DNA from 3 places in the Micromonospora sp. AMSO1212t genome. Region 1 is predicted to be linked to each of the others. Evidence: riboswitches for the same ligand, from Rfam matches in the RefSeq annotation. Region 1 holds a riboswitch; each other region holds the start of a gene.
What was found. Region 1 has a riboswitch for cyclic di-AMP ahead of F8279_RS22665 (NlpC/P60 family protein). Riboswitches for the same ligand answer to the same signal wherever they lie in the genome.
Positions count from the first base shown of each region.

Region 1 (9,697 bases):
CCAGGTCGGTGACCCGTACGTGTGGGGCGCCACCGGCCCGAACTCGTTCGACTGCTCCGGCCTCACCCAGTACGCGTACAAGGCGGCGGGCATCTCGCTGACCCACTTCACCGGCGCCCAGTGGAACGAGGGCCGCAGGGTCTCCCGTTCCGAGGCGCGCCCCGGTGACCTGGTGTTCTTCGGCTCCGACCTGCACCACGTCGGGCTCTACCTCGGCAACGGGGTGATGGTGCACGCGCCACGTACCGGTAAACCGGTCCAGGTGTCGAGCATCAACACCCAGCCGCTCGCCGGCTTCGTCCGGGTCAGCTGACCCGCACCTCCTGGCAACGGGAAGGCCCCCGGTCCGTCACGGACCGGGGGCCTTCCCGTGTGCGGTGACGGTCAGCGCGGCGCGCCGACCGGGGACGGCAGGATCAGCACGTCGTCCAGGTTCACGAACATGATCCGGTGACCGAACTGGACCTGCACGTAGCGGTTCTCGCCGCGCACCACGGTCCGGTCACCCGGTGCGGAACCGTCGAACGAGACCGCCCGGTAGTACTCGCCCGGCAGCACCCCGCCGACCGCGTACCGCTGGCCGGCGGCGAACGTGTACTGCAGCGGCGAGATGGCCTGGTACGGGATGGTGTCCGGGTAGGCGGCCTGCTCCGGGTAGGCCCGCCCGTACACCGGGATGGTGGCCTTGCCGGGCCGGGGGGTCACCACGAAGCCGGTGGCCCACTTCGCCGTCGGCGCGGAGGCCGGGTTGAGGAACCACGCCTTCTGGCCGAGGTACCAGATCGCGGTCCAGTCACCCTGCCGGCCGGCGAGGGCGTACGTCTGGCCGGCGGAGGCGCGGGCGCCGTGGTCGGAGATGTACATCGTGTCCGGCGTGCCGTCCGGGCGCAGCCCGAGGTCGTTGACGAGCGGGGCGTCCGGGCTCGGCGCGGTCCGCAGGATCACCGACGAGGAGCCGCGCGACGGGCACGGCTGCGCCGGCGGGGTGGGGCTGGGGACGCCGGGCGGTTGCTGGTTGCAGCCGAAGAACGCCGGCCGGTTGGTGGCGAAGTCGGGGTCGATGGTGACCAGGCCGGTACGGGACGTGCCGGTGCTGCGGAACGGCGCCTTCATCAGGTCGAAGTAGTGCGACCAGTCCCAGTACGGTCCCGGGTCCCAGTGCATGCCGCCCACGTTGGCGGCGGTGATGCCGGGCACGTTGTCGTGGCCGATGATGTGCTGGCGGTCCATCGGGATGCCGAGCTTCAGCGCCAGGTGGCGCACCAGCTTGGCGGAGGTGCGGTACATCGCCTCGGTGTACCAGGTGCCCTGACCGGCGAAGCCCTCGTGCTCCAGGCCGATGGACTTCGCGTTGACGTACCAGTTGCCGGCGTGCCAGCCCACGTCCTTGGTCTTGATGTGCTGGGCGATGTAGCCGTCCACCGAGCGCAGCGTGTAGTGCCAGCCCAGGTAGTCGGCCCGCTTCACCAGGTCGACGCTCGGGCCGAAGTAGCCCTCGGTGTCGTGGATGACGATGTACTCGATCTTCTGCTGCTTCGGCCGGTCGCCCAGGTCGTGGTTGCCGTAGTCGCCCGGGTCGTCGCTGAGCTGCTCGTAGGGCGCGGGGATCCACTCGCAGGCCAGCCGCACCGGGCACTCCAGCCCGTCCGGCCGCTCGGCGTTGCGCAGGCCGAGCCGGGCCAGGCGGGACCGGTCCGGCTGCGCGGCGGTGGCGGCGAGCGTGACCCGCTGGCCGTCGTCGGTGGTCCGGCTGGCGCCCTGGCCGAGCTGGTCGTACACCTCGTCGGCGAAAGCCGCTGCCGCGTCCGAGGTGTCCGCGCCGGAGTACTGGGCCACCGCGGCGTACCAGGCCGCCGGGTCGGTGCCGGCACCGACCGGCCCACCCAGAGCCTTCTGGTACGACGCCAGCAGCGCCGCGCCACCGCGGATGTTCGCGGCCGGGTCGGTGCGCAGCGTCCCCGCGTCGAGCCCGGTCAGCGCGGCGGCGGCGTCGAGCGTCTGGAGCGAGGCGGGCGGCAGCGGGGTCTCCCGCTTCGGTGCGGCGGCCGTGGCCGGATCGAGCTTGAGCGGGCGGGCGTCGTCGCCGCGCGGGTCCTCGTCCTCGTCGACGTGGGCGCTGCCCGGCACGGCGAGGATGTGCGCGGCGTCGGTCAGGTGCATCGGGCCGTAGCCGCCGCTGGTGCTGGGCTGCCCGGTGTGCGTGTCCCAGCGGGACTCCAGATAGGAGACACCGAGCAGCACGTTCTGCGGTACGCCGTACTCGGCTGCTGCGGCGGCGTATTGTTGTTGCCGGTCGCTCGCGGGCGCGGACGTGTCCGGCGCGGCGGTCACCGGGCCGGTCGTCGCCAGCGCGGTGGCCGTGGCCACGGCGGCGGCGAGCAGTATCCGTCTGCCAGACGGCGGGGCGGAGAGGTGCATCGAACCTCCTGGACAGGGATGGGGGTCACTGCGTTTCCACCCTCACTCCGCACACCCGTGAGGGTCAATACCTTTCCAGTGGGTAATCAGCCCTGAAAGAAAATTTCACCTCCGCGCGGGTGCGGCACCTCATCGCGTACGGAGTGTCACGGCGCTGGAAGTTGCGGATCGATAACGGTGGTCCCTACTCTGGTGAATCGTCGGCCGCACGTCTCACCGTCCAACCCGGTCGGTGACGGTCCGACACCGCCGAGTCGCCTTCGGGCGAGCCGGGGAACCAGGTACCTGGGGTGAATCCGCAGCGATGCGGTAGGGCGGCTCCCTTCCCGCCCGAATCCGTCAGCTAACCCGGTAGGCGGTACGGAAGAAGGAGTACGGACGCCCGGTGGCACTCCATGCCCAGCGGCCGTCGTCGAACCGGTCGGTCGACCGGTCCACGGCTGTGCCGCGTACCCGCTGGTCCCGCTTCACCACCGCCCTCGCCGCCCTGGTCGGCACCGCCGTCGTCCTGACCGGCGGCACCACGGCGGCACACGCCGAACCCTCGGTCGCCGAGATCGAGGCCCAGATCGACCGCGACTGGAACAAGCTCGAACCGGTCATCGAACAGGTCAACGCCGTACGCGGGCAGCTCGCCGCGCGGCGCAAGCAGGCCGACGCGCTCGGCCGGCAGATCGCACCCCTCCAGGCCCGGGTGGACGCCGCGCTCGGCCAGGTCGGCGGGCTCGCCGCCGACGCCTACAAGGGCGACAACCTCTCCACAGTCAACGCGCTGCTCGGCAGCCGCTCACCCGGCGATCTGGTCAACGGCCTGGAACTGCTCGACCGCTTCGCGCACCGCCAGCACGAGCAGGTGCGCTCCGTCGCCGCGCTGCGCGACGAGCTGGCGGCGAAGAAGAAGCCGCTGGACGAGATGATCGCCGGTCTGGCGCGTACCGAGGCCCAGCTCGCGGCGAAGAAGAAGCAGATCGACGCCGAGATCGCCAAGCTGGAGAAGCTGCGGCTCAAGGTGTACGGCAAGGGTGGCGGCGGCCCGCTGCGCCCGGCGCCGTGCCCGGCCGGCTACCCCGGCGGCCCGGCCGGGGCGGCGGTCAAGTTCGCCTGCGCCCAGATCGGCAAGATCTACGTCTGGGGCGCGGCCGGACCGGACCACTTCGACTGCTCGGGCCTCACCATGGCCGCGTGGGCCAAGGGCGGCGTCTCGCTGCCGCACAGCGCGCGCCAGCAGCACGGCGTGACGAAGCGGGTCAGCCGCGCCGAGCTGCGCGCCGGTGACCTGGTCTTCTACTACAGCGACCTGCACCACGTGGCGATGTACGTGGGCGACGGCTGGGTGGTGCACGCCTCCCAGTCCGGCAAGCCCATCACGATGAAGCGGGTCGACGACGGCGACATCAACAGCTACGGCCGTCCCGGCTGAGGTCGTGGTCCGGGGCTCCGCCGGTGACGGCGGTGCCCCGGGCGCGGCGTCAGCGGGTCGGCCAGGTGCGCCAGCTCTGCCAGGACCGGCTCGGCGTCGGGCCGCGCTGCCCCTGGTAACGGGAGCCGTAGACGGCCGAGCCGTACGGGTGCTCGGCCGGCGAGGAGAGCCGGAAGATGCAGAGCTGGCCGATCTTCATGCCCGGCCAGAGCGTGATCGGCAGGTTCGCCACGTTCGACAGCTCCAGCGTGACGTGGCCGGAGAACCCCGGGTCGATGAAGCCGGCCGTCGAGTGGGTCAGCAGACCCAGCCGCCCCAGGCTCGACTTGCCCTCCAGCCGGCCGGCGAGCTGGTCACCCAGCGAGATCACCTCAAGCGTGGAGGCGAGCACGAACTCGCCCGGGTGCAGCACGAACGGCTGCCCCTCCGGCACCTCCACCATCGAGGTCAGGTCGTCCTGCTGGATCGACGGGTCGATGTGCGTGTAGAGGTGGTTGTTGAAGACCCGGAACAGCCGGTCCAGGCGTACGTCGATGCTCGACGGCTGCACCAGAGTGGGCTCGAAGGGCTCCAGCGCGAGCGTGCCGGCCTTGATTTCGGAGACCAGGTCGCGGTCGGAGAGCAGCATCGGAACACCATAGCGACCGGTACGGGTGACCTGCGTGTCGCACTACATCTTCGTACATGTGTTCGATAGAGTGTCCACATGGCTTCCTGGTCCGACTTCGCCGCCGACGAGCCCCGCCTCGCCGACGAGATCCGCCTCCTGATGCAGCAGTACGGGCCGGGCTTCGGCTACCTCGCCACGGTCCGCGCCGACGGCGGCCCCCGGGTCCATCCGGTCTCCCCGGTGTTCACCGCCGACGGCCTCTGGTGCTTCGTCATCGACTCGCCGAAACGCCGCGACCTCGAACGCGACGGCCGCTACGCGCTGCACTCGTTCCCGCCGGAGGAGAGCGACGACGAGGCGTACGTCGCGGGCCGCGCCCGGCCGGTGACCGACCCGGCCACCGTGGCCCGGCTTGCCCGGATCGGCCGCGCGTCGCCGCAGGGCGACTGGCGGCTGTTCGAGTTCACGGTCGAGGCGGCGATGCTGACCCGGCGCGACCCGGTGGCCCAGCCCGGCGCCGCCCCGCCGCAGGTGCGGGTCTGGCTCGACCCGCGCGGGGCCGAACCGGCCCGGCGGGAGCCGGTGGCCGCAGAGGCACGGCGCGGCCGGCACGGCTTCGACACCCGCCGCCCGGCCGCCTGACCCGGCCGGAGACGAAACGGTGCCGGCCCCGTCCGAGGACAGGGCCGGCACCGGTACGTGGTGCGAGGGTCAGGCCGCGCGGTAGGCGTTCCACGCGGTGAGCATGCGGCTCGCCTGGCCGGCGGTGAACTGGTACATGCAGGAGTCGTACGTGTAGTCCATGAAGTTGGTGATCGGGTCCTTGCCCGCGGTCGAGCAGGTGTCCCGCCCGGTCGGGCACTGGTACGCCGGGGACGCCTCGGCCGGGGTGTCGGAGACGCTGTCGCCCGAGCCGGAGCAGCCGCCCTGGAAGGTGTGGTAGAGGTTCAGCCAGTGGCCGACCTCGTGGGTGCCGGTGTCACCCTGGTTGTAATTGGTCGCGGTGCCGCCGGGCAGCGACTCGTTCAGCACGACCACGCCGTCCATCTTGTCCAGCGTCCGCTTCGGGAACGTGGCCCAGCCCAGCAGGCTGTCGCTCAGCTCGCCGAGGTAGATGTTCAGCGTGTTCTTGCCGCCCTGACGCAGCGAGGTCTTCATCGAGCGCTCGGCGGAGGAGCCCTGCACGATCGGGTACCACGACGGGTTGGTCACCCGGTTGATCTTCGTGAGCTGGAATCCGAACGCGGTGGCGGCGCCGCCGGTCGAGCCCGCGTACGACTGGTTCAGCACGGTGATCTGCTGGTTGATCATCGAGTCGGTGATGTTGCCGCCGGCCCGGGTGCTGTTCTCCTGGATGACGTGCACGACGACCGGGATCGTCACGGTGGCCAGCGGCGCGACGGCGCCGGTCCGGAAGTTGGCCCGCTCGCGCTGCGCCGCGGCGAGGTCGGCCTCACGGTCACGGACCTGCTTGGCGGTCAGGTGGTTCGGGTCGAGCTTGGCGTTGCCACCCTTCGCGACGCGAGCGTTCGCGTGCTCGTCGGCGTGGGCGTCAGCCGGCTCGGCGCAGACGCCGGCCGGGGCGGCCGAGAAGGCCGAAGCAGCGGGGACGACGCCGACGGCGGCGGTGCTGAGCAGCAGCGCGAGGGTCGACGTCGCGACACCGGCGGTACGCCGGGTCAGCAGGTTGGGACGGAGTCCCATGGGCCCACCTCTTTCTGACGGCGTGGCAGGGGGTGTGTCACGCCGGTTCGGAAACGTGGGGCAGACGTTACATCTCATCGACAGATTTGAGAACGCCCATATGTTGCCGACGTGCAACTTCGCGCCGACCGGCCTCGCTTGAGTGCTTGATCCACTCCAGCTCGGGGAGGTGGCGGGGTCAACCGCCCGCCGATGCAGCCACCTCGCCGAAGTGGCGCGGGCACCTGGATGCACGGGGGTGGTGACCTTCGGGTAGAGTGGTGCCGCCTGCGGGTGTAGTTCAATGGCAGAACATCAGCTTCCCAAGCTGACAGTGCGGGTTCGATTCCCGTCACCCGCTCCAGCGTGAAGGCCCTGATCAGGACAACAGTCCCGGTCAGGGCCTTCGATGTTCCACGGGTCACCAGCCTGCACCGGCCGATGGCCGCGGCTTCTTGCCGGGGCGCCTATGGTTCTGCGCGTGAGTGAGAATGCGTTCGTCTTCCCGGCCGTGTCCAGGGCGGACGTGTTGCGGCTCCTGGGTTCCCTCGGTGAGACCCAGCCTGATCAGTGGGTCGCGCCGGGCTCGGTCTTCCTCTGGCTGGTGGAGGAACACCGTGACCTGTACCTCGACTGGGAGCCTGAGATGGTGGCGGAGTTGGAGTGCGCGGTCGGCGAGCGGCCGGCGTGGGCGGTCCAGGTGAACTACCGGTTGTCGCGGCGGCAGGAGGCAGTGGCAGCGATCCGGACGCTGCTCGGACGCGGTGGTGTCGCGGTGGACGACTTCGTCGGTCACGTCTGGACGGTCCAGGAAGTCGAGACCGATTCCGTCGTCCGTGGTGCCAGATTCGGCGAGCCGCCGGTTCGTGCCTGACGCTCGGACGAGGTAGGGCTGCTGACGCCGCTGACTGGGGCGGTGAGCATCGGGAGAAGCGGCTCATGGGCGAGACGCAGGCCGGCGAGGCCGGACGCCCAGCTCAGGACAGGTTTCCTGGCTGGGGCCTCAGTCGTCGCTACCGCTTCTTGCGCTGGCCGTGCCCGGAACATCGGATGACACAATGCGCCGTGCGCGTTCAGGCCGAGTATCCGACGCGTCACCGCGAGGGCTGTCAGGCCCACCGCTCGGGATCGGACAGGCCGAGCCGGCGGACGTCGTCGAGCAGTTCGACCGATGCGTTGTGCTCCCGCAGTGCGCCGGGCGCGTGTCGGACGACAAACAGTTGCAGGGCGGGAACCCACGTGTCGACGTCGTGCCAACTCGGCCACGGGAGCGCGTTGCCCCGCAGGTCGTACATCCACTCATCCACGGCCTCGACCAGCCGCCGGCGGGTCACCTCGTCGACCAGAGCCTCTGCCCAGGCTGCCAGCCACGGGTTGAACTTGATGGTCGCCTCGGCGAGGAAGGAGAGGCCGTCATGGGCGGACACCTTCGCGTCGGGCTCGACCAGTACATGCAGCCACCAGGCGTTCAGAAACTCCCGCAGGGCGTCCTGCTGTCCGGCGGGCCACTCCTGCCAGCGGGCGGTGGCGAAGAAGTATCCAAGGCCAGGCGCTCCGGTCCGGGAAATTGCATCGCCCGCCACGAGGTGCTGGGTCAGCTGCGGCAGGATCCGGCGCAGCAGCGGGCCGGGATAGTGCCAGTCCGCGGTGCCGTATGTCCGGCCGAGCAGGTCATCGTCGAGCGGCACGTCCGGCGTCTTCAGCAGTGCCAACTCCTCCGCGCTGCCCCAGTGGCACTCGCAGTTGGACTCCTGCTCGTGGGCCGTCATGCCCTGGAACGCGACGGCCACACCCGCCAGCGCCTCGTCCAGGAGGCTGCTTATCTCAGTCCGATCGGGGATCATGGCGAATCCGCCTTCGAGGACTCCGGAGGCGTACGCCTGCCGAAGAGAATGATCTTACGGGCAGTCTCAGGTCGCTGGTCCCTCGGAGTCGGCGATGAGTTGCGGGTCGTTGACGGGTCTGACGGGGGACGAGCAGAAACCGGAGGAGCAGACCCATGGGCAAGTTGATCGTGACCGAGTTCCTGACCCTCGACGGCGTGGCGCAGGCTCCCGGCGAACCCGACGAGGACCGCGAGGGCGGCTTCAGCCACGGCGGCTGGCAGATGCCGCTGCTCGACGACAAGTCCGGCGCGGTGATGTTCCAGCAGGCGAGCAGCATGGACGCGCTCCTGCTGGGCCGCAAGACGTACGACATCTTTGCCGGCTACTGGCCCGAGGCGCCCGCGGACATCCCCTTCACCGGCCTGCTCAACGGCGTGCCCAAGTACGTGGCCAGCCGTACGCTCGCCGAACCGCTGGCCTGGGAGAACTCGTCGCTGGTAAGCGGCGACCTGGCCGAGCGCGTAACCGAGATGAAGGCCCGCCACGACGAGGTCCACGTGATCGGCAGCCTCGACCTGGTGCAGTCGCTGCTGCGCCTCGGCCTGGTCGACCGGCTCAACCTGTGGCTGTACCCGGTCGTGCTCGGCACCGGGAAGCGGCTGTTCGGCGAGGGGACGGTGCCGAGTGCGCTGCGGCTCACCGAGTCGGTCAACCACGCCCACGGCACGCTGCAACTGACGTACGAGCCGGCCGGCGCGCCCACCTACGGGGACGCGGCCGCGTAGGGCGCACGGAGGTCGAGCGCGTGCCGCAGGCCGGGCTCCCCGTCCAGATCCACCTCGCAGTCGGACACCCCGCCGTCGAGCACGAAACCGGCACGCCGGAGCACCGCCAGTGAGGCCGGGTTCGCCAGCGCCGCCGAGGCGACCAGCCGGCGTAGCCCGTACTCGGTACGGGCCAGTTCGCAGACGCGCCGTACGCCTTCACCGGCGAGCCCGCGCCCGGCGGCGCGCTCGGCCACCCGGTAGCCCAGCTCGGCGCTGCCGCCGGCCACGTCGACCAGGTTGAACCGCCCGAGCACGGTGCCGTGGTCGCCGACCAGCACGTGGAAGTGGCAGGTGCCGCGTTCCTGCTCGTCCAGCAGGGCCGCGTGCCGGGCGGCGTACCCGGTGAAGTAGTCGTCGCCCCGGTCGGGGACGTACCGGGCGAAGTACGCCCGGTTCTCCCGCTCGAACCGCAGCACGGCGGGTGCGTGGTGAGCGGCGAGTCGTTCCAGCTCCGGCATCGGGCCAGGTTAGGCGTCGGCCGGGTAGGAGCGCAGTTCGATTGCGTTGCCGTCCGGGTCGCTGACGTAGATCGAGGTGCCGGTGCCGCGCGCGCCGAAGCGCGGTACCGGGCCGGTCAGCACGGTGAACACGCCGGAGTCGACCACCCGCTGCCAGTCGACCGGCTCGACCACGAGGCAGAAGTGATCCACGTTGGACCCGACCGGCTCGCCCCGTACCAGGTCGATGATGGTGCCGGCGTCGACGCGTACGGACGGGAAGGGCACCTCGCCGGCCCGCCACCTGTCGACCCGCACCGGGGCCAGGCCGAGCGTGCCGCAGTAGAAGCCGAGCGAGCGTTCGACGTCGCTCACCGCGAGCACGAGGTGGTCGAAACCGGTCACCGTCACGAGAACGTTGTGCATGCCGTCAACCCTGGTCCGCCGCGCCGCCGGGACCAAGCCCGATCCGGACT
Region 1 is NZ_WBKS01000107.1:7,156-16,852, forward strand. It holds gene F8279_RS22655 (C40 family peptidase) at 1-313, shown strand, start outside; gene F8279_RS22660 (N-acetylmuramoyl-L-alanine amidase) at 385-2,418, opposite strand; cyclic di-AMP (ydaO/yuaA leader) riboswitch at 2,656-2,790, shown strand; gene F8279_RS22665 (NlpC/P60 family protein) at 2,804-3,838, shown strand; gene dcd (dCTP deaminase) at 3,888-4,466, opposite strand; gene F8279_RS22675 (pyridoxamine 5'-phosphate oxidase family protein) at 4,545-5,090, shown strand; gene F8279_RS22680 (zinc metalloprotease) at 5,160-6,152, opposite strand; tRNA gene F8279_RS22685 (tRNA-Gly) at 6,422-6,495, shown strand; gene F8279_RS22690 (hypothetical protein) at 6,613-7,005, shown strand; gene F8279_RS22695 (hypothetical protein) at 7,241-7,975, opposite strand; gene F8279_RS22700 (dihydrofolate reductase family protein) at 8,131-8,742, shown strand; gene F8279_RS22705 (GNAT family N-acetyltransferase) at 8,721-9,242, opposite strand; gene F8279_RS22710 (VOC family protein) at 9,252-9,647, opposite strand.

Region 2 (9,697 bases), on a different contig from region 1:
GCGGGCCGCCGAGATCGCCGCGCGCTGGCCGGACGTACGGCACGGTTTCGGCGTGCTGGAGGTGCGCGCGGTGATGGAGCAGGCCGGGACGGAGATGTGACCTCCCGGGCGGTCGAGGACCTGCTGCGCGAACTCGCACCGCAGGTCCTCGGCGTGCTCGTCCGCCGGCACGGCCAGTTCTACGCCTGCGAGGACGCCGTCCAGGAGGCGCTGCTCGCCGCCGCCGTGCAGTGGCCGGAGCAGGGCCTGCCGGACCATCCCCGCTCCTGGCTGGTCACCGTCGCCACGCGCCGGCTCACCGACGAGTGGCGAAGCGAGCACGCCCGCCGGGAACGCGAGGTGGCGGTGGCGGTCCGGCAGCCCGCGTACGCGGCGGTCGCCCCGCCCGCCGACGAGGAGCCGCCCAGCGCCGACGACACGTTGCGGCTGCTGTTCCTCTGCTGCCATCCGGCGTTGCCGGTGAGCGGGCAGGTGGCGCTCACGCTGCGCGCCGTTGGTGGGCTGAGCACGGCTGAGATCGCCCGCGCGTACCTGGTGCCGGAGGCGACGATGAGCCAGCGGATCCGCAGGGCGAAACAGCGGATCGAGGCGGCCGGCGCGCGTTTCACGCTGCCGTCCCCGGCCGACCGGGACGAGCGGCTGGGCGCGGTGCTGCGCGTGCTCTACCTGATCTTCAACGAGGGCCACACCGCGTCCAGCGGCGAGGCGCTGCACCGGGTCGAGCTGACCGGGGAGGCCATCCGGCTGACCCGGGAGCTGCGCCGGCTGCTCCCGGACGACGGCGAGGTGGCCGGGTTGCTGGCGCTGATGCTGCTCACCGACGCGCACCGGGCCGCCCGTACCGGGCCGGACGGCGAGCTGGTGCCGCTGGCCGAGCAGGACCGCAGCCGGTGGGACCGGGACGCCGCCGCCGAGGGGGTGGCGCTGGTGACCGAGGCGCTCACCTGGTCGGCGCCTGGCCCGTACCAGGTGCAGGCGGCGATCGCCGCGGTGCACGCGGAGGCGCCCACCGCCGAGGACACCGACTGGCGGCAGATCGTCGCGCTCTACCGGGTGCTGGAGCGGGTCGCGCCGAACCCGATGGTCACGCTCAACCAGGCAGTCGCGGTGGCCATGGTGGACGGCCCGCGTGCCGGGCTGGCGCTGCTGGCCACACTCGACGCCGACGGCCGGACCGCGGGCCATCACCGGCTCGCCGCCGTCCGTGCGCACCTGCTCGACATGGCCGGCGACCGTGCGGAGGCGCGGGCCGCGTACCTGGCCGCCGCGCGGGCCACCACGAGCCTGCCGGAGCGGCGTTACCTGGAGGTACGCGCCGCCCGCCTGGCCGGTGAGCGGCCGCGCTGATCCGCGCCTGGACAGCACGCCGGGCCGGCCCGAAGGGCCGGCCCGGCGACGTGCACTGCGCGTACGTCAGCTCTTGAAGGCATCCTTGATCTTCTCGCCGGCCTGCTTGAGCTTGGCGCCGGCCTGGTCGTTGCGGCCCTCGGCCTCGAGGCGCTCGTTGTCGGTCGCCCGGCCGATGCCCTCCTTGACCTTGCCAGCGGTGTCCTGCGACGTGTTGTCGATCTTGTCGTCCAGACCCATGATGACCTCCACTGATGCGGTTGCCTGTCGACAACTGGTTACCCCGGAGGCCGTCCGCTCAATCCCCTCACCCGATCGGGCGAAAGCGCCGCAGCCGGAGGCTGTTGCCCACCACGAAGACCGACGAGAACGCCATCGCCGCCCCGGCGAGCATCGGGTTGAGCAGCCCGGCCGCCGCCAGCGGCAGCGCCGCGACGTTGTAGGCGAACGCCCAGAACAGGTTGCCCTTGATGATCGCCAGCGTCCGCCGGGAGAGCCGGATGGCGTCCGCCGCGACCATCAGGTCGCCCCGGACCAGCGTCAGGTCGGCGGCCTCGATGGCCGCGTCTGTGCCGGTGCCCATGGCCAGCCCGAGGTCGGCCCGGGCCAGCGCGGCGGCGTCGTTCACCCCGTCGCCGACCATGGCGACCACCCGGCCCTCGCCCTGGAGCCGCTCGATCACCGCGACCTTCTCGGCGGGCAGCACTTCCGCGATCACCTCGTCGATGCCGACCTCGGCCGCCACCGCCTTCGCCACAGTGGTGTTGTCACCGGTGAGCAGCACCGGCTTCAGGCCCAGCTCACGCAGCCGGGCGACCGCCGCCCGACTGGTCGGTTTCACCGCGTCGGCCACCGCGAGCACGCCCCGGGCCCGCCCGTCCCAGCCGGCCAGGATCGCCGTCCGGCCCGCCGCCTCCGCGCCGGTCGCGGCCCGCGCGACCTCCTCGGGTACGAAGAGACCCCGCTCTCGCAGCAGCCGGGCCCGGCCGACCACCACGGTCCGGCCGTCGACGGTGCCGGTCACGCCCAACCCCTCGGCGTTGGCGAACTCACCGACCGGAGGCAGCGCCCCGGCCTCGGCCGCGGCTTCGGCGACGGCCCGCGCGATCGGGTGCTCGGAGGCGGCTTCCAGCGCGCCGGCCACCCGGAGCAGTTCGGCGGCGTCCTCGCCGTCGGCGGGCAGCACCTCGGCCAGCGCCATCCGGCCGGTGGTGACGGTGCCGGTCTTGTCCAGCACCACGGTGTCGACCCGGCGGGTGGACTCCAGCACCTCCGGTCCCTTGATCAGCACACCGAGCTGCGCACCGCGCCCGGTGCCGACGAGCAGCGCGGTCGGGGTGGCCAGGCCGAGCGCGCACGGGCAGGCGATGATCAGTACGGCCACCGCGGCGGTGAACGCGGCGGTCGGCCCGGAGCCGGTGCCGAGCCACCATCCGAGCGTGGCGGCGGCCAGCGCGATCACGATCGGCACGAAGACACCGGAGATCCGGTCGGCGAGCCGCTGCACCGCCGCCTTGCCGGTCTGCGCCTGCTCCACCAGCCGCGCCATCTGGGCGAGCTGGGTGTCGCCGCCGACCCGGGTGGCACGGACCACCAGCCGGCCGCCGGCGTTCACAGTCGCGCCGACCACGGCGTCGCCCGGACCCACCTCGACCGGCACCGACTCGCCGGTGAGCATGCTGGCGTCGACCGCCGACGTGCCCTCCTCGACCACGCCGTCGGTGGCGACCTTCTCGCCGGGCCGGACCACGAACCGGTCGTCGACCGCGAGCCGGCCGACCGGGATCCGGGTCTCCTGCCCGCCGCGCAGCACCGCCACGTCCTTGGCGCCGAGTTCGAGCAGGGCGCGCAGCGCCGACCCGGCGGTGCGCTTGGAGCGGGCCTCGAAGTACCGCCCGGCCAGGATGAACACGGTCACCCCGGCGGCGGCCTCCAGGTAGATGTTGCCGGCGCCGTCGCCGCGGGTGATGTCGAAGCTGAACGGGTGCTTCATCCCGGGCATGCCGGCGTCGCCGAGGAACAGCGCCCAGAGCGACCAGCCGAACGCGGCCAGCGTGCCGAGCGAGACGAGCGTGTCCATGGTGGCCGCACCGTGCCGCAGGTTGACCAGCGCGGCGCGGTGGAACGGCAGCCCACCCCAGACCACCACCGGGGCGGCAAGGGTGAGGGAGGCCCACTGCCAGTAGTCGAACTGCCAGGCCGGAACCATGGCGAGCACGATCACCGGCAGGGTGAGCACGGCGGAGACCCAGAGCCGGGTACGCGCGGTGCGCAGCGCGTCCACCGGCTGCCCGGCCGGGGCCGTCTCCGCCTGCTCGGGCGGCGGCGGCACCACTGCCGTGTAACCGGTCTTCTCGACGGTGGCGATCAGGTCGGCCGGCGCGATGTCGTCGGCGTACCGGACGGTGGCCTTCTCGGTGGCGTAGTTCACGGTCGCCTCGACGCCGTCCATCCGGTTGAGCTTCTTCTCGATCCGGGCGGCGCAGGACGCGCAGGTCATCCCGCCGATGGCCAGTTCGATCAGGTTCGGCGCGGTGGGCAGCGCCTTTCCCGTGGCAGTCATCGCGGCACCTCCGGCGCTCAACTGTGCCCGTGCCCCGGGGTGCCGTGTCCGGCGTCCGGGGTCGGTGCGGTGGTGGATGCCGGCGCGGTGGGCACCGGCGCGGTCCGGTCGCCGGCCAGGACGGTGAACTCGGCGGTGTGCACCGCGTCGCCGTGCCGGAAGTCCAGGTACAGACGGTACGCCCCGGCCGAGGGCACCTCGGCGGCGAACGTGACCGCCGGACCGGCCGGTGTGCGCCCGTCGCCGGGCATGCCCTCCGGGTGCACGTGCAGGTACGCCAGGTCGCCCTGCCGCAGCGCCACCAGGTGCCCGTACGCGCCGAGGTAGGGCTGAAGGTCGGTGACCGGCTGCCCGTCGCGGCTGACGGAGAGAGTGAGCCGGCTGGTGCGGCCCGGCTCCGGCGTGCCGGTCAGCGTGACCGTGTAGCCGTCGACTGTGGTGCTGGTCACCGGCGTCGGCAGCGGCCGGGCGGCCAGCTCGCCGGGGACCGTGACGTCCAGGCCGAGGGTCAGCGGCTCCGCGCCTTCCGGGGTGAAGTCGGCGAAGGCCCGCCAGACGCCGGGGCCGTGCAGCGGCGAGGCGACCCGCCAGGTGCCGTCGCCGGTCATCTCCGGGTGGACGTGCCGGAACCCGGAGAGGTCCCGGCGGGCGACGATCAGGTGCATGCGCTTGTCGTGGGCCACCTCGAAGCGGGTGACCGGAGCGCCGTCCGGGCCGGTGATCCGGAAGGCGAACTGCCCGGCCGGGGCGGCGGCGGGCTGGAACGTGTAGCCGCGTTCGGAGACGAGCAGCCCGCCGGGCAGGTGCGCGGAGGCGCCGCTCTCGTCACCGTGGCCGGTGTCGCCGGCCCCGTGGTCGCTGTCGCTGTCGTCGTGGCGGGTCTCGGCGGCCGGGGCGACGGGATCGGCCAGGTTGCCGATCCCGTACGCCGCGCCGAACACCGCCACGAGGCCGAGGGCGAAGCCGCTGAGCTTCGTCGCCGTGTTCATGGTGTCTCCTCGGTTTCTGCGGGTCCGTCGGACCCGTCACGTACCGACGAGGTCGTAGCCGGCCTCGTCGACCGCCGCGCGGACCGCGTTCGCGTCCAGCGGGTTCTGACTGGTGACGGTGACCCGGCCGCCGGCCAGGTCGACCTGGACGTCGGTGACGCCCGGTAGCGCGCTCAGCTCGGTGCTCACCGAGTTGACGCAGTGCCCGCAGGTCATGCCGTTCACCTGGTAGGTGGTCTCCATCTCGCCCTCCGATCTGATACCCCCTAGGGGTACGTCTCGAACGTTAGCATACCCCCGAGGGGTACGGTATCCTCGGTTTCATGACCGCGCCGTCCAGCCCGACCCGGGGCTACACCGCCAGCAAGGACCAACTCCTCGCCCGGCTCCGCCGAATCGAGGGCCAGGTCCGTGGCATCGAGAAGATGGTCGAGGACGACCGCTACTGCATCGACGTGCTGACCCAGATCTCGGCCATCCAGGCGGCGCTGGACAAGGTCGGCCTGGGCCTGCTCGACGGCCACGCCCGGCACTGCATGCACGAGGGCGCCGCCGAGGGCCGGGCCGACGAGATGGCGACCGAGATGATGGCCGCCGTCGGCCGCCTGATGAAGCGCGGCTGAGCGGGGACCTCCGACCCTCGGAGCAGGGCACATCGACCCGCGCCGACGCGACCGGGCGGACGTACCGTCGAAGTGGCGGGCAGGCCGGACCGGCGGACCCGCGGTGACGGACGGAGGGCGGCCCGATGATGTGGCAGAGCCCGATGATGGGCTGGATGTGGATCTGGTCCCTGCTGGTGCTCGCGGTGCTGGCGGGGCTCGTCTGGGCGGCCGTGCGGTGGACCGGCCCGCAGTACCTGGGCCCGACGACGGCCCGGCGCATCCTCGACGAGCGGTACGCCCGCGGCGAGATCGACGAGGACGAGTACCGGCGACGCCGGGCGGGCCTGGCCTGATCCGCGCGGGCGCGCGTCACCGGCCACGGTGTCCGGGAGCGCCCGGCCGGGCTGCCTACCATGGCCGGGCGACGCCCCGGACGTGGACGACACGTCCGCGCCGGCCGGGTGACCAGACCGGCCCGGCGGACCAGGCGTCGCCGCGACCGTTGGGAGAGACGCCATGGGTGCCGACCACACCCACCCCGCACCACCCACGCCGCCGGGCGTACGACGGCTGCTCGTCGCCGTGGTGGTGCCGCTGTTCGTGATCACCGTGATCGCGGCGCTGGTGCTCTGGCCCCGGCAGGACCGGGAGCCGGTCGGCGGTGCGGACGTCCCCCGCTACCACGGCACCGTGACCCGGGTGGTCACCGAGCCCTGCCCCCCGACCCCGGAGGCCCCGGACGGTGGAGGTGGGCCCTGCGGCACGGTGACCGTCACCGCCGAGCAGGGCCCGGACGCGGGCCGGCAGGTCGAGACGCCGATCCCGGCCGGGCCGGGCGCGCCCCGGGTCGCGGTCGGCGACGAGGTCGTCCTGGTCGAGCTGACCGACCCCGCCGATCCGGCGGTGAAGTCCTACAACATCGCCGAACACCAGCGCGGTACGCCGCTGATCTGGCTGATGGTGCTCTTCGCCGCCGCGATCGTGGCGTTCGGCCGCTGGCGCGGGCTCGCCGCGCTCGGCGGCCTGGTGGCCAGCTTCGCCATCCTGCTCGGCTTCGTGCTGCCGGGCATCGGCGCCGGCCAGCCCCCGCTGCTGGTGGCGATCGTGGGCGCCGCGTTGATCATGTTCGTGGTGCTCTACCTGACCCACGGGATCACGGCGCAGACGTCGGTGGCGGTGCTCGGCACGCTCGGCAGCCTGGTGGTCACCGGCGTGCTCGGCCTGCTCGCCACGTCCGCCACCCACCTGACCGGATTCGGCAGCGAGGACGCCACCACGCTGTCCATGTTCCAGGGCGACGTGGACCTGCACGGCCTGCTGCTGGCCGGCATCATCATCGGCTCGCTGGGCGTGCTGGACGACGTCACAGTCACCCAGGCGGCCACCGTCACCGAACTGGCGCACGCCAACCCGGGGCTGTCCCGGCGGCAGCTCTACCGGGCGGCCACCCGGGTCGGCCGGGCCCACATCGCGTCCACCGTCAACACCATCGTGCTGGCGTACGCGGGTGCCTCGCTGCCGCTGCTGCTCCTACTGGTCGCGGACTCCCGCCCGGTGAGCGAGATCCTGACGAGCGAGTTCCTCGCCCAGGAGATCGTCCGCAGCGCGGTGGCCACGCTCGGCCTGATCGCCGCCGTACCGCTGACGACCGGACTGGCCGCGATCGTGACGACCGCCGGACGGCGCTCGCGCGGCGCGGAGCCGGCGGCGCCCGCGGCCCGACCGCCGGCCGGACGGGACGACGCGCTGGAGGCGCTCGGCGGCGGGAAGAGTACGGAGGCCGCATGGTGACACTCCGCAGCGTGACCATCGATTTCAAACGCGACGCTGGTCACGGTGCGCCACGGCGAAATCTCGCTATTGGTCGGCTTCCGGACGTAGATCCTCAGGAGTGCTGTCAGGTAACCTCGCTGCCGGTCACCGCCGAAGGCGCGCACCGGCGCCAGCGGTGCCGCCGCCCAATCGCCCGCGGGCGAGCCGGGGAACCAGGTACATGGGGTGAATCCGCAACAGCGGTAGGGGCCACTTCCGTCCCGAACCCGTCAGCTAACCCGGTCGGCGGCCGACGGAAGGGAACACTGTGACGGCACCCCTGCGCCGCTGGCTGACACCCGTGGTGGCCGTGCTGGCCTCGCTGGCCGTGCTGGCCGGGCCGACCCCGGCGACCGCGGCCCCCACCGCGGCGGCCCCCGGCACTCCCTCGGGACACGAGGAGGACGGCGAACCGCCACTCATCACCGAGGCGATCGACGCCGCCAACCGGAACTTCCTCCAGGCCAAGGCGAAGCTCGCCAAGTCGCAGGACCGCCAGCGGCGGCTGGCGGCCGAGGTGAAGACGGCACAGGCCGAACTCGAAGCGCTCAGCCCTCAGGTCAACCAGCTCGCCGCCCAGTCCTACCGGACCGGCCGGATGGGCGCCATGGCGATGCTGCTGGAGAGCAACTCGCCCGACTCGTTCGTCCGCCGGGTCAACGCCCTGGACGAGCTGAACCTCCTCAACGCGCAGCGCCTGGCCGCCATCAACGCGGTCAAGACCCGCGCCGAGCAGGCCAAGATCGCGCTCGACGCCGAGGTGCGCGAGCAGGAGAAGCAGAAGAACGCGATGGAGCGCGAGAAGGTGCAGGCCGAGCGCGCGCTGAAGCTCGTCGGCGGTCTCGGCTTCACCGGCGGCCTGGTCTCCGCCACCTCACCGGTCGCCAAGATCGCCCCCGGCCGCACCGCCGACGGCGGATGGAAGGCCGAGTCGTGCAGCGAGGACGACCCGACCACCTCGGGCTGCGTCACCCCGCGCACGCTGCACGCGTACAAGGAGGTCCGGCGCGCGGGCTTCAAGCGCTTCGTGGGCTGCTACCGGTCCGGCGGGCCGTGGGAGCACCCCAAGGGCAAGGCGTGCGACTGGTCGCTCCAGAACAGCGGCTTCGCGCCCTGGCACAACAACGACACCCGCCGGTACGGCAACGAGGTCGCCGCCTTCCTCATCCGCAACGCCGACCGGCTGGGCATCTACTACGTCATCTGGAACCGGCAGATCTGGTTCCCGGCCACCGGCTGGAGTTCGTACAGCGGACCGTCGAACCACACCGACCACGTCCACATGTCGCTGCTCTGACCGGGACACAGCGAAAGGGGGCCGTCCTCGGGCGGCCCCCTTTTTCGTCTTCCCTACCGGTCAGCCGGCCAGCGCCGGGTCGGCGGGCGCCGCCGGAGCGGGCAGCGGAGCCGGGGCCTGCGCCACGGTCCGCACCTCGCCGCCGGCGAGCCGGTACGACATGCCCACCACCGTGCACCGCCCGGCCGCCACCCGCTCGGCCAGCACGGCGGAGCGGGCCAGCAGCGTCTCGACGGTCTGCGCGATGTGCACGTCGATGATGCCGTCGAGGTCGTCGACGCCCTGGCGGGAGGCGCGCAGCAGGCTGGGCGAGACCGCGTCCACCACCGCGCCCAGGTGCCCGACCAGGGCGGCGCCGGTCCGGAACCCCTCGCGGGCGGCCTGGACCGCGCCGCACGAGTCGTGCCCGAGCACCACCACGAGCGGCGTGCCGAGCACGGTGACGGCGTACTCGACGCTGCCGAGCACCTCCGGCCCGGCGGTGTGCCCGGCCGTACGCACCACGAAGAGGTCACCGAGACCGCGATCGAAGATGATCTCGGCGGCGAGCCGCGAGTCGGAGCAGCCGACGATCACCGCGAAGGGATGCTGACCGTCGGCGACCGCCGTCCGGTGCCCGGCGTCCTGGTTCGGATGCTGCGGGGCTCCGGTGACGAACCGGTGGTTACCGGCACGCAGTTCGGCCAGTGCCTGCTCCGGGGTGCTCGGCGTCATGTTCCTCACCTCGTCTACCTGGGGAACCACCAGGCCTAACGGCCTCGCGACCCACGGTCACACGCACCTCGGGGCCCGTCAAGATTCGTGATACGCATTTCATACTTTCCCGTTGCCGCTCGCCTCGGCCCGCGCCGATTCGGCCGAGGGCGGCGGTGGCCATAGCATGGCCACCATGGCGACCACACCAGTTGAGGACGGGAGCCGCCGTAACTGGACCTTCCTCACCAACCACGGCCATGTGCTGCTGGCTATCGCGCGCAACCCCACCGCCCGGCTGCGCGACGTGGCCGACGAGGTCGGCGTGACCGAACGGGCGGCCCAGGCCATCGTCGCCGACCTGGAGGCCGGGGGCTACCTGCGGCGTACA
Region 2 is NZ_WBKS01000013.1:44,672-54,368, forward strand. It holds gene F8279_RS06145 (YciI family protein) at 1-100, shown strand, start outside; gene F8279_RS06150 (RNA polymerase sigma factor) at 97-1,347, shown strand; gene F8279_RS06155 (CsbD family protein) at 1,414-1,587, opposite strand; gene F8279_RS06160 (cation-translocating P-type ATPase) at 1,655-3,910, opposite strand; gene F8279_RS06165 (hypothetical protein) at 3,928-4,899, opposite strand; gene F8279_RS06170 (heavy-metal-associated domain-containing protein) at 4,936-5,142, opposite strand; gene F8279_RS06175 (metal-sensitive transcriptional regulator) at 5,223-5,522, shown strand; gene F8279_RS06180 (SHOCT domain-containing protein) at 5,648-5,857, shown strand; gene F8279_RS06185 (YibE/F family protein) at 6,021-7,295, shown strand; cyclic di-AMP (ydaO/yuaA leader) riboswitch at 7,450-7,581, shown strand; gene F8279_RS06190 (hypothetical protein) at 7,585-8,613, shown strand; gene F8279_RS06195 (carbonic anhydrase) at 8,674-9,327, opposite strand; gene F8279_RS06200 (helix-turn-helix domain-containing protein) at 9,494-9,697, shown strand, end outside.
Region 2: it holds a riboswitch for cyclic di-AMP, as region 1 does, so the genes downstream of both, F8279_RS06190 (hypothetical protein) here and F8279_RS22665 (NlpC/P60 family protein) in region 1, are expected to answer to the same signal.

Region 3 (9,697 bases), on a different contig from region 1:
TGCCGACCATGTCGCAGACCGCTCTGTACCACTTCCTCACCGCGGTGCCCGAGGCCGCCGCCATCTGGTCCTTCCTGCTGCTGCTCGCCCTGGGCCTGCTCGCCGCGCTCGTCGCCCGGCCGGAACGCGACCCCGAGCCGGAGGCCGCCCCCGAACCGGCCGACGCCGACGCCGTCCGCCGCGACGATCTGGTCCGCTACGCCGAGGAGGTGGCGGTGGCCGCCGCCGGGGCCGCCCAGACGGCCCGTCGCCGCCGGGAGCAGTGGATTGCCGCGCAGGACGAGGCGGACCGGGCCTGGACCGCGTACGACGAGGCGGACAGCGCCGCCCGCCGCCTGGCCGGCGCCGCCGCGCTGGGCGCCCCGCGCACCCCGCGCACCCCGGGCGAGTACGCGGCCCGGGAGCGCTGGCTGCACCACGCCGCCATGTCGGCGCACTGGCGGGGCGACCTGACCGCCCGTCAGCTCGCCGACGTGCTGGCGCACCGCAACGGGTGGGATCCGCGCCGGCACCCGGCCGAGCAGGAGATCGTGCTGGCCCGCACGGTCAGGGACGGGCGCCGGGCCGGATGGGAGCGCGCCGCCGCGCGGGAACGGACGGCCTGGCGGGACGCGGAACTGGCCGCCGAGGCCGCCCGGACGCTCGCCGCCGAGGCGTACGCGGCAACCATGGCCCTGCGGCCCGCTCTGCCGTACCGGAGTGCGACGACGAGCGCCCTGCCGGTGCCCGCTGCGGTCCGGAACGCGCGGTGGCGCCCGGCCCGGGTCGGCTGACACGCCTCGTCTCGACCGAATCGTTACCCGGAATATGGTGAGCCCGGTCACCCGGGTCACCGAATCGGGCGCGGGGCACAGAACGGGTCATCGAGTCGCGCAATTGCCGGTCGGCTGCTCGCCGTCTGTCCTGTTTCCGCCGTCGGGCGCCGTCGAAACTGCTTGTCCCATTGAGTGAAGTCAGTAACCGGGTGTTCCGAAATCTGTTACCGCGGATCACGTTTACGCAGGTGGGAGCGCTTGGCATGGGACATACCCACCGGTAGTGTCGGCGCGTCCGATGCGGTAATCGATCGCCGACGGCGACGCCGCACCGACCCGCCTAATCGAGTTCCACGAACCGGGGACCCATGAGCAACATCGGGGTGAATCCGCGAGCCTACGGCCCGCGGTAGGGCGTACTTCCCGCCCGAATCCGTCAGCTAACCCGGTCGGCGGCCACGGAAGGAGTTACCCCTCTTGCCCACCCCTCGATCGTCCCCCCGCCTCCACGGCACCGCGGTGCCCGCGCTCGCCTGACGCGCGACCGGCAACCGCCCCCTGGGCGCCCGGCATCACGGGCGTTCCCGATCCCCCGGCCATCCGGCCCCGCCAGCACGTGTGAGCTCCTCCGCGTGCCGGGCCGGCGTGTGCCGCTCACGCCCCGTGGAGGATTTCGTGAAGCACCACCTGAAGCGTCAGCTGCGACGGATCGTCACCGAACGCCCGTACCAGATCATCGCCGGATCGGCCGCCGCGCTCGTGCTGGCCGCCGGTGCCGGCACCGTCGCCGCCGCCGGTGACGACGCCCCGGTCCAGGAGAACACCGCGGCGGTCGCCGATCTCGGCGCCGCCCGCCTCGGCGAGCAGCCCGCCAGCCGCGGCGAGGCCCGTATCGCCGTGCCGCAGGCGTCGCCCAGCGCCTCCGCCGCGCCCAGCGCGTCGCCGAGCGCCTCCCCGTCGAAGAAGGCGGCCGACCCGGACACCACGGCGAAGGCCAAGCCGAAGCCGCCGTCGAGCAAGTCGCTCGACTACGACTACCAGGCGCAGATCAACTACTTCTACTGCGGTCCGGCTGCCGTGCGCAACGCGCTCAGCGCCGCCGGCATCGAGCGCAGCCAGGACGCGCTCGCCGGCCCTCTCGGCACCACCGAGATGGGCACCAACTCGGCCGAGGACACCACCCGGGTGCTCAACCAGCAGGTCAAGGGCAACCCGTACCGGACCCGCATGATTCCCGGCACTGCCACCCCGGCCCAGATGGACCGGCTCCAGGCCGACGTGGTCGAGGCGATCAACAACGGCCGTGGGGTCGTCGCGAACGTCGCCGGTACCGCCACCGACACCAACGGCGGCTGGCACTCGTTCCCGGGCGGCCACTACGTCGCGGTGGTCGGCTACAAGAACGACGGCCGGGCCGTACGCATCGCCGACTCGGCCGACCCGTCGCTGCCCTCGTACTGGGTCACCACGATCGACCTGGCACACTGGGTCTCCACGCGCGGCTACTCCGCCTGAGTCCCGCCCGCCCGCCCCGCTGATCTTGTAGTTGTGGCCCCGTTGCAACGGGCAATCCGGGCATCCCGCGGGCCGTAACTGCAAGATCGACGGGCTGGTGGGGCGCCGGCTCGGTGGGTTCGGTCTCGCGTGTCGTGTGCGGGCGGTGGCAGACTGCGCCAATGGGCGACGCGACGGGGAAGCGGCATCTGATTCTCCTGCACGGCATGGGTGCCACCGGCGAGGTGTGGCTGCCCTGGGCGCCGCTGCTGGAACGCCGCTGGCCCGGCCGCTGGCTCGCCCCCGACCTGGCGGGACACGGCTGGTCGCCGCCGCTCGACGGCTACTCGTTCGAGGCCGTGGCGCAGCGCGTGGTGGACGGACTCGGCCCGGTCCGGCTCGGCCCCGACGACCGGCTGGTGCTGCTCGGGCACTCGCTCGGCGGGGTGGTGGCGCTGGCGCTGGCCGCCCGGCGGCGAGGGCTTCCGGTTGACGGGGTGGTCGGGCTCGGCATCAAGGCGGTCTGGTCCCCGGCCGAACTGGCCAAGTCGGAGGAGCTGGCCGCCCGGCCGGTCACCTGGTTCGCCACCCGCGACGAGGCGGCCCGCCGCTACCTGCGCGTGTCCGGGCTCGCCGGGCTGTTCGCACCGGACCACCCGGTGGTGGAGGCGGGGTTGCGCCGGGTGGACGGTCGCTGGCGGCTCGCGATGGACCCGGCCGCGTTCGCCGTCGGGGAACCCCGGCTGCCGTCCCTGCTGGCCGCCACCGATGTGCCCGTGCTGCTGGCCCGGGGCGAGACGGACCCGATGGTGACCGACGCGCAGCTCAAGGAACTGGGCGTGCCGGTGGCCACGCTGCCGGGGCTGGGCCACAACGCGCACGTCGAGGATCCGGAGGCGGTGCTCGCCCTGCTCGACCCGTACCTCTGAGCGGGCCTACACCTCGGCGCGCGGCGCCGGGACCGCCCAGTCGGGTTCCAGTTCGCGGCGGGCGGCGGTGAGGAACGCCTCGGCGTAGGCGTCGGCCGGGAAGTCGCCCAGGTAACGGGTACGCGCCGCCCAGCGCTGTGCCGCCTTCGGGTCGGCGTCGAGCAGGTCGGTGAGCACTACGTCCACGTTGGACATGTCGCGCCGCAGCACGTAGCCGGACGCGGCGAGCGGGAACCGCTCCACGAAGTGCTCGCCGTCGGCGCCGGTGTCGGTGACCGCGTACGGCTTGCCGGAGTAGAGCCAGTCGGAGATGACCCCGGAGACGTCGGAGACCAGCGCGTCGGCGCGGTTGACGCACTCGGTGAGCGTCAGCTCGCGGCTCGCGGCGGCGCCCCACAGGTGCGGCCGGCCGGTCTTCGCCCGGTCGGCGGCGAGCAGTTCGGTGAGCCGGGCGAGCTGGCGGGCCGAGGCCGGGTTCTTGCCGGTGTACGGGTGGGCGCGCAGGACCACCGCGGCGCCCCGGTCGATCAGCCGGCGGATCAGCGTCTCGGCCACCGGCAGCGAGCAGTAGTTGGCGTCGGCGTGGTGCCCGGTCCAGGTCGGGGTGTAGAGGACCGTGGGGTGCGCCGGTGCGGTGACCGGCTCCCGGCGTACCTCGATGGCCTCGACCTGGGGGCGGCCGACCACGACGAACTTGTCGGCGGGGATCTCCACGCCGGCGCGGGCGTACCTGTCGATCGCGGCCTGCCCGGCCACGAAGATCTTGTCGAAGATGGCCGAGACCGGGTTGGCGCTCGGGGCCTTGTCGCTGTCGCCGTGGTGCAGCTGCACGTGGGTGAGCTGGTTGAACCGGATCACGTGGGCGTTCTTCGCGCCGTGGTTGACGTAGAACGCCACCCGCAGGCTCGGCACCAGCGCCTCGTCGAGCGCCTTCAGCGTGGGGCAGAGGACGACCGGGGCGCGGGTGGCGGCGGCCACCGCGGGCAGGAGCTCCGGTTCGCGCAGCACCACCACGAACGGGCGGCCGATCCGCTCCAGGTACGGCAGCCACATGGTGACCTGGTACTCGGAGCCGGGCGGGGCGGAGAAGTGCAGCACGAACTCGGGCTGGTGACGGCGCAGCGCGCGGCCGACCGGGCCACCTCCGGCGGGCGGGCGGAACCGGCGCCGGGCGAGGTCCAGCGCGACCGCCCCGCAGCCGGCGCCGACGAGCAGCGCGGCGACGAGCGCCGTCCAGGCGGGCAGCGCCAGGGCGGCGGCGAGCGCCACCACGGCGAGCAGCACCAGCAGCGCGTCGCCGAGCCGGGCGGCGACGACCGGTGTCCACGTGCGGACCGGAAGGTTCGCCGCCCGGATCTCCAGCGCGCCGGCCTGCCGCAGCGGCCCGACCAGCAGCACCAGCCCGAGCAGGACCAGCGCGGTGGCGGCCAGCGCCGGGTCGAAGCCGTCGTCGAGCCGCCGCGCGTAGCCGACGAGGATGCCGGCGGCGACGAGCACCGTCTCGGCGAGACCGTCGGCGGACGGCCGGACCCGGCGCTCCCAGGCGGTCGCGGCGAGCGCCGCGACGGCCAGGGCCAGGCCCCAGCCGGTCGCCCCGGTGAGCGCCACGACGAGGAAGGCCAGCACCGCCAGCCCGGTGGTCAGCACCCGGGCGAGCAGCTTGCGGACCAGGTCACCACGCATCTGGTACGTCCCGTCGGGTTCAGGCGTCGGCGGACAGCTCGGACCGGTGCGGGCCCGGCTGGGCCGGTACGGCGGCCACCTGCTCGCCGGGGGACCGGCGCACGTCGACCACCTGACCGGTCAGTTCGGAGATCAGCACGTCTAGGGACGCCTGCGCGACCGCCTCGGAGGAGAGCAGCGTGTGCTCCGGCTCCTCGCCGAACGCCCGCGTCCGCATGGGGGTGGCGGTGCGTTCCGGGTTGACGCAGTTGACCCGTACGCCGAACTCGGCCCACTCGTCGGCGAGCGCCTGGGTCAGGTTGACCAGCGCGGCCTTGGTGGCCGAGTAGAGCGCGTAGCGGGCCCGGCCCCGGGTGTACGAGCTGGACGTGTAGAGCAGCAGCTGGCCCTTGGTCTGCTGCAGGTACGGCAGGGACTGGCGCGCGATGGTGACCGGGCCGACGAAGTTGACGTGCAGGAGACGGTCCATCGTCTCCGAGTCCATCTCGGCGAGCGCGCCCTTCTCCAGGATGCCGGCGGTGACCACCACGTGGTCGATTCGGCCGGTCGCCTCGAACGCGGTCTTCAGCGCGGCGGTCACGTCCTCGGCGCGCTCGACGTGCGTGCCGGTGGTGGAGCGGCTGAACGGGAAGACCTGGGCGCCGTAGCCGCGGGCCAGCTCGGCCAGGTCGTGGCCGATGCCGTAGCTGCCGCCGAAGACCACGATGGTCCGGCCGGTCAGCTCCTCGGCGTAGCTGCGGTGGTCGGTCAGGCGGGGCGCCTGGGCGGCGGCGAGCTGGAAAAGCTTGTCGGCCAGGTGCACGTCGACCGGGTGAGTGACCTTGATGTTCTCGTCCGAGCCGTCGATCACCTTGATCGGCGTGCCGGGCAGGTAGCGCAGCACCACGCCGCAGTCGTCGGTGGCGGCGAAGTCGGGATCGCCCTCGGCGCGGCGGTACGCCTCGCGGATGGTGCCGGAGCGGAACGCCTGCGGGGTCTGGCCGCGGCGCAGCCGGGAGCGGACCGGGATGTCGGTGATGCAGTCGTCCGCGTCCACCTGGACGATCGTGTCGGCGGACGGGATGGCCACGTCCACGGCCGAGTACGTCCAGAGCGCGTTCACGCACTCGCGCACGATCCGGGCGCTGACCAGCGGGCGGACCGCGTCGTGGAAGAGGATGTTGACGTCGCCCTCGCCGACCGCGTCGAGCGCGATCCGGGTGGTGTCGTTGCGGGTCTCGCCACCCTCGATCACCTTGGTGACCTTGCGGAAGCCGGCGCCGGCGACGATGCGCCGCGCGTCGTCGACGTGACCGGTGGCCATCAGCACGATGATCTCGTCGATCTCCGGCGCGGCCTCGAAGACGGCGAGGGTGTGCTCGATGATCGGCTTACCGGCGATCTTGAGGAGCTGCTTCGGGATGCCCAGCCCGAGGCGCGTGCCGGTCCCCCCGGCGAGGATCACGGCCACCGTACGCGCGGGGCGCCAGGGTGCCGGGCTCGCCGGCGCGGCGTCCGGTGCGGTGGTGTGGTCCTGCGTCATTGCCGTACCTCACTCTGGGTGAAAGGGGATGGATCCGAAAACCTTAACGCGTACGCGGGAGCGCACCGCTCCGGGCGGAACCCGGTGCGGTGCGCTCCAGAAGCGCTACTTCTGGTTCTCGTACGCGTCGCAGACCTCCTTGGTGGGGCCGTCCATCTTCAGGACGCCGCTCTCCAGCCAGATGGTCCGCTCGCAGGTGTCCCGGATCGAGCCGATCGAGTGGCTGACCAGGAAGACCGTGCCGGCACTGTCGCGCAGTTCCCGGACCCGCTGCTCGCTGCGGACCCGGAACTTGCGGTCGCCGGTGGCCAGCGCCTCGTCGATGAGCAGCACGTCGTGCTTCTTCGCCGAGGAGATCGCGAAGCGCAGCCGCGCGCCCATGCCGGAGGAGTAGGTGCGCATCGGCAGCGAGGCGAAGTCACCGCGCTCGTTGATCCCGGAGAACTCGATGATCTCCGGGGCGATCTTCTTGACCTCGTCCGGGTGCATGCCCATGGCCAGGCAGCCGAGCACCACGTTGCGCTCGCCGGACAGGTCGTTGAGCAGCGCGGCGTTCACGCCGAGCAGCGACGGCTGGCCCTGGGTGTAGACGGCGCCGCGGGCCGGCGGGAGCAGCCCGGCGATGGCGCGCAGCAGTGTGGACTTGCCGGAGCCGTTGCTGCCGATCAGGCCGATCGCCTCACCCTCGTACGCGGTGAAGCTCACGCCCTTGACCGCGTGCACCTCGCGGATGTTCGGCGCCTTGGTGCGGGAGACGATCCGCTTGAGCGCGGAGACCGGGGTGGTGCCGCCGCTCGCGCCCTTGTGGATCCGGTAGATCACGTGCACGTCGTCCACCACCACTGTGGGGACGCGACCCGAGTCGGTCACCGGGCCGGCGTTCAGCGGCAGGGTCTGCTCAGCCACGGCCGTACTCCTTCTCTCCGCGCCAGAAGTAGACGAACCCGCCGATGCCCATCACGACCGCCCAGAACAGGCCCATCGCCCACAGCTTCAGCGGGGAGCTGATCAGGTTGGGCTGGTGCGAGTCGAGCAGCGCGTAGCGGGCCAGCTCGATGAAGACCAGCGGGGGGTTCCACTCCAGGATGTTCGCCGCCCAGTTCGGCAGGTGCTCGCGGATGAGCGCCACCGGGTAGAGCACGCCCGAGGCGTACAGCCAGGTGCGCATCACGAACGGCATGACCTGCTTGAGGTCGGTGGCCTTGGAGCCGAGGCGGGCCATCACCATGCTCAGCCCGACGTTGAAGATCGTCTGGAGAAGCAGCATGGGGACGATCAGCACCCAGCGGAAGGTGATCGGCTCGCCGGTCAGCAGCACGATCGCGGCGAGCACGACCATCGACATGAGCAGCTGCTGGAGCTGGACCAGCGTCACGGTGATCGGCAGCGCGGCCCGCGGGAACTGGAGCGCCCGGATCAGGCCCAGGTTTCCGGTGATCGCGCTGGTGCCGTTGGACGCCGCGGTCTGGGTGAAGATGAAGATGAAGATGCCGGTGCACAGGTACGCGATGAAGTTCGGCACGTTCCGGTGCTGGGCCAGGATCACGCCGAAGATCAGGAAGTAGACCGCCGCGTTGGTGAGCGGTGTCAGCACCTGCCAGAGCTGACCGAGCTGGGTGTTGCTCAGCGAGGAGGCGACCTTCGCCCGCGAGTACGCGGTCATGAAGTGCCGGTACGCCCACAACCTGCGGGCGTACTCACCCAGGGCGGGTCGTTCCCCGGCCACCCGTAGCCCGTACCGCTGGGCCAGCTGGGCCCGGGTCAGTCCGGATTCGGGGTCGGCCACCGCGGTGTTGGCCATGTTCAGGCGCTCCGATCTTTCGTGCTGATGGGGAGCAGTGCGGTGAAAGAGATCCAGCGTGGCCGGGCGGGGAGGAGCCGCCTCGCTGCTGCATGGAAGGTAGTCCACCGAACGTCGGGACGCAACCGTACCGTCGTTGCGCTACATTGTTCCACGTGACGACCGAGAAGAGGCGTGCCCCGGCCGGCGCGGCGGTGCTGCGCGGGGAGATCACCAGTGCCATCCGCGCCGCCGTGATGCAGGAATTGGCCGAGGTGGGCTACGGTCGCCTCTCCATCGAGGCGGTGGCCCGCCGGGCCGGTGTGAGCAAGACCGCCATCTACCGCCGTTGGCGTTCCAAGCTCGACCTGGTGCTGGACATGGTCTCGGCGGTGGCGGGCCGGAACATCCCGCTGCTGGACACCGGCAGCCTCCTCGGTGACCTGGAGATCCTGCTGCACGTGATGGCGCGCGCGTTGCGTCACCGGCTGGCCGCGCAGATCATCCCGGACCTGCTGGCCGAGGCCGCCCGCAACCCGCAGATCGCGGAGAAGTTGCAGGCCGCCCTGGACGACTACCAGCAGGCCATCGGGCGGATCCTGATCGGCCGGGCAGTCGAGCGCGGTGAGCTGTCCCCGGACACCGACCGGCGCGCCGCCGTCGATCTCATCGTCGGTCCGGTCTACTGGCGGATGGCGATCTCCCGGGCCCCGCTGGAGTCCACCGAGGTGCCCCGGATGGCGGCCGCGATCGTCGCCGCGCTGCGGGTAGCATGCGTGGGGCCTGTACGCGACGAGGTGGAAGTCTGAACCCCGGGCCGCCCCCGGAGGGCCGTCGTCGATCATGAACAGAAGGTCACATCCGGTCGGACAATCAGTGCAACCGGCTGGTTTTCCCGACAGACCGGTACCATCCCCCGAAATGTCTCTCATGAACCACGCGTCGACAGGAGGAAGCCCCATGGCCGGGCCGCATCCAGAGTTCATTCCCCCCGCACGGCCGATCATCGGCGAAGCCGAGATCGAGGCGGCCGTCCGGGTGCTGCGGAGCGGCCGGGTCGTGCAGGGCCCCGAGGTCGCCGCGTTCGAGGAGGAGTTCGGCGACGTCGTCGGCGGCCGGCACTGCGTCGCTGTCAACTCCGGCACCTCCGCGCTCCAGCTGACGCTGATGGCGCTCGGCTTCGGCCCGGGCGACGAGGTCATCGTCCCGTCGTTCTCGTTCGCCGCCAGCGGCAACGCGGTCCGGCTGGTCGGCGCCGAGCCGGTCTTCGTGGACATCGAGCCGGGCAGCTTCTGCGTCGACCCGGAGGCGGTCGCCGCCGCCATCACGCCGAAGACCGTCGCGATCATGCCGGTGCACCTCTACGGCCACCCGGCCGCGATGGACCGGATCATGGAGATCGCGCAGCAGCACGGCCTCGCCGTGGTCGAGGACGCCGCGCAGGCGCACGGCGCCGAGCGCAACGGCACCCCGGTCGGCGCGTTCGGCACCGCCGGTTGCTTCAGCTTCTACCCCACGAAGAACATGCACTCCC
Region 3 is NZ_WBKS01000004.1:102,340-112,036, reverse strand. It holds gene F8279_RS02360 (hypothetical protein) at 9-773, shown strand; cyclic di-AMP (ydaO/yuaA leader) riboswitch at 1,083-1,225, shown strand; gene F8279_RS02355 (C39 family peptidase) at 1,419-2,270, shown strand; gene F8279_RS02350 (alpha/beta fold hydrolase) at 2,432-3,178, shown strand; gene F8279_RS02345 (CDP-glycerol glycerophosphotransferase family protein) at 3,185-4,861, opposite strand; gene F8279_RS02340 (bifunctional cytidylyltransferase/SDR family oxidoreductase) at 4,881-6,383, opposite strand; gene F8279_RS02335 (ABC transporter ATP-binding protein) at 6,489-7,289, opposite strand; gene F8279_RS02330 (ABC transporter permease) at 7,282-8,184, opposite strand; gene F8279_RS02325 (TetR/AcrR family transcriptional regulator) at 8,340-8,972, shown strand; gene F8279_RS02320 (DegT/DnrJ/EryC1/StrS aminotransferase family protein) at 9,124-9,697, shown strand, end outside.
Region 3: it holds a riboswitch for cyclic di-AMP, as region 1 does, so the genes downstream of both, F8279_RS02355 (C39 family peptidase) here and F8279_RS22665 (NlpC/P60 family protein) in region 1, are expected to answer to the same signal.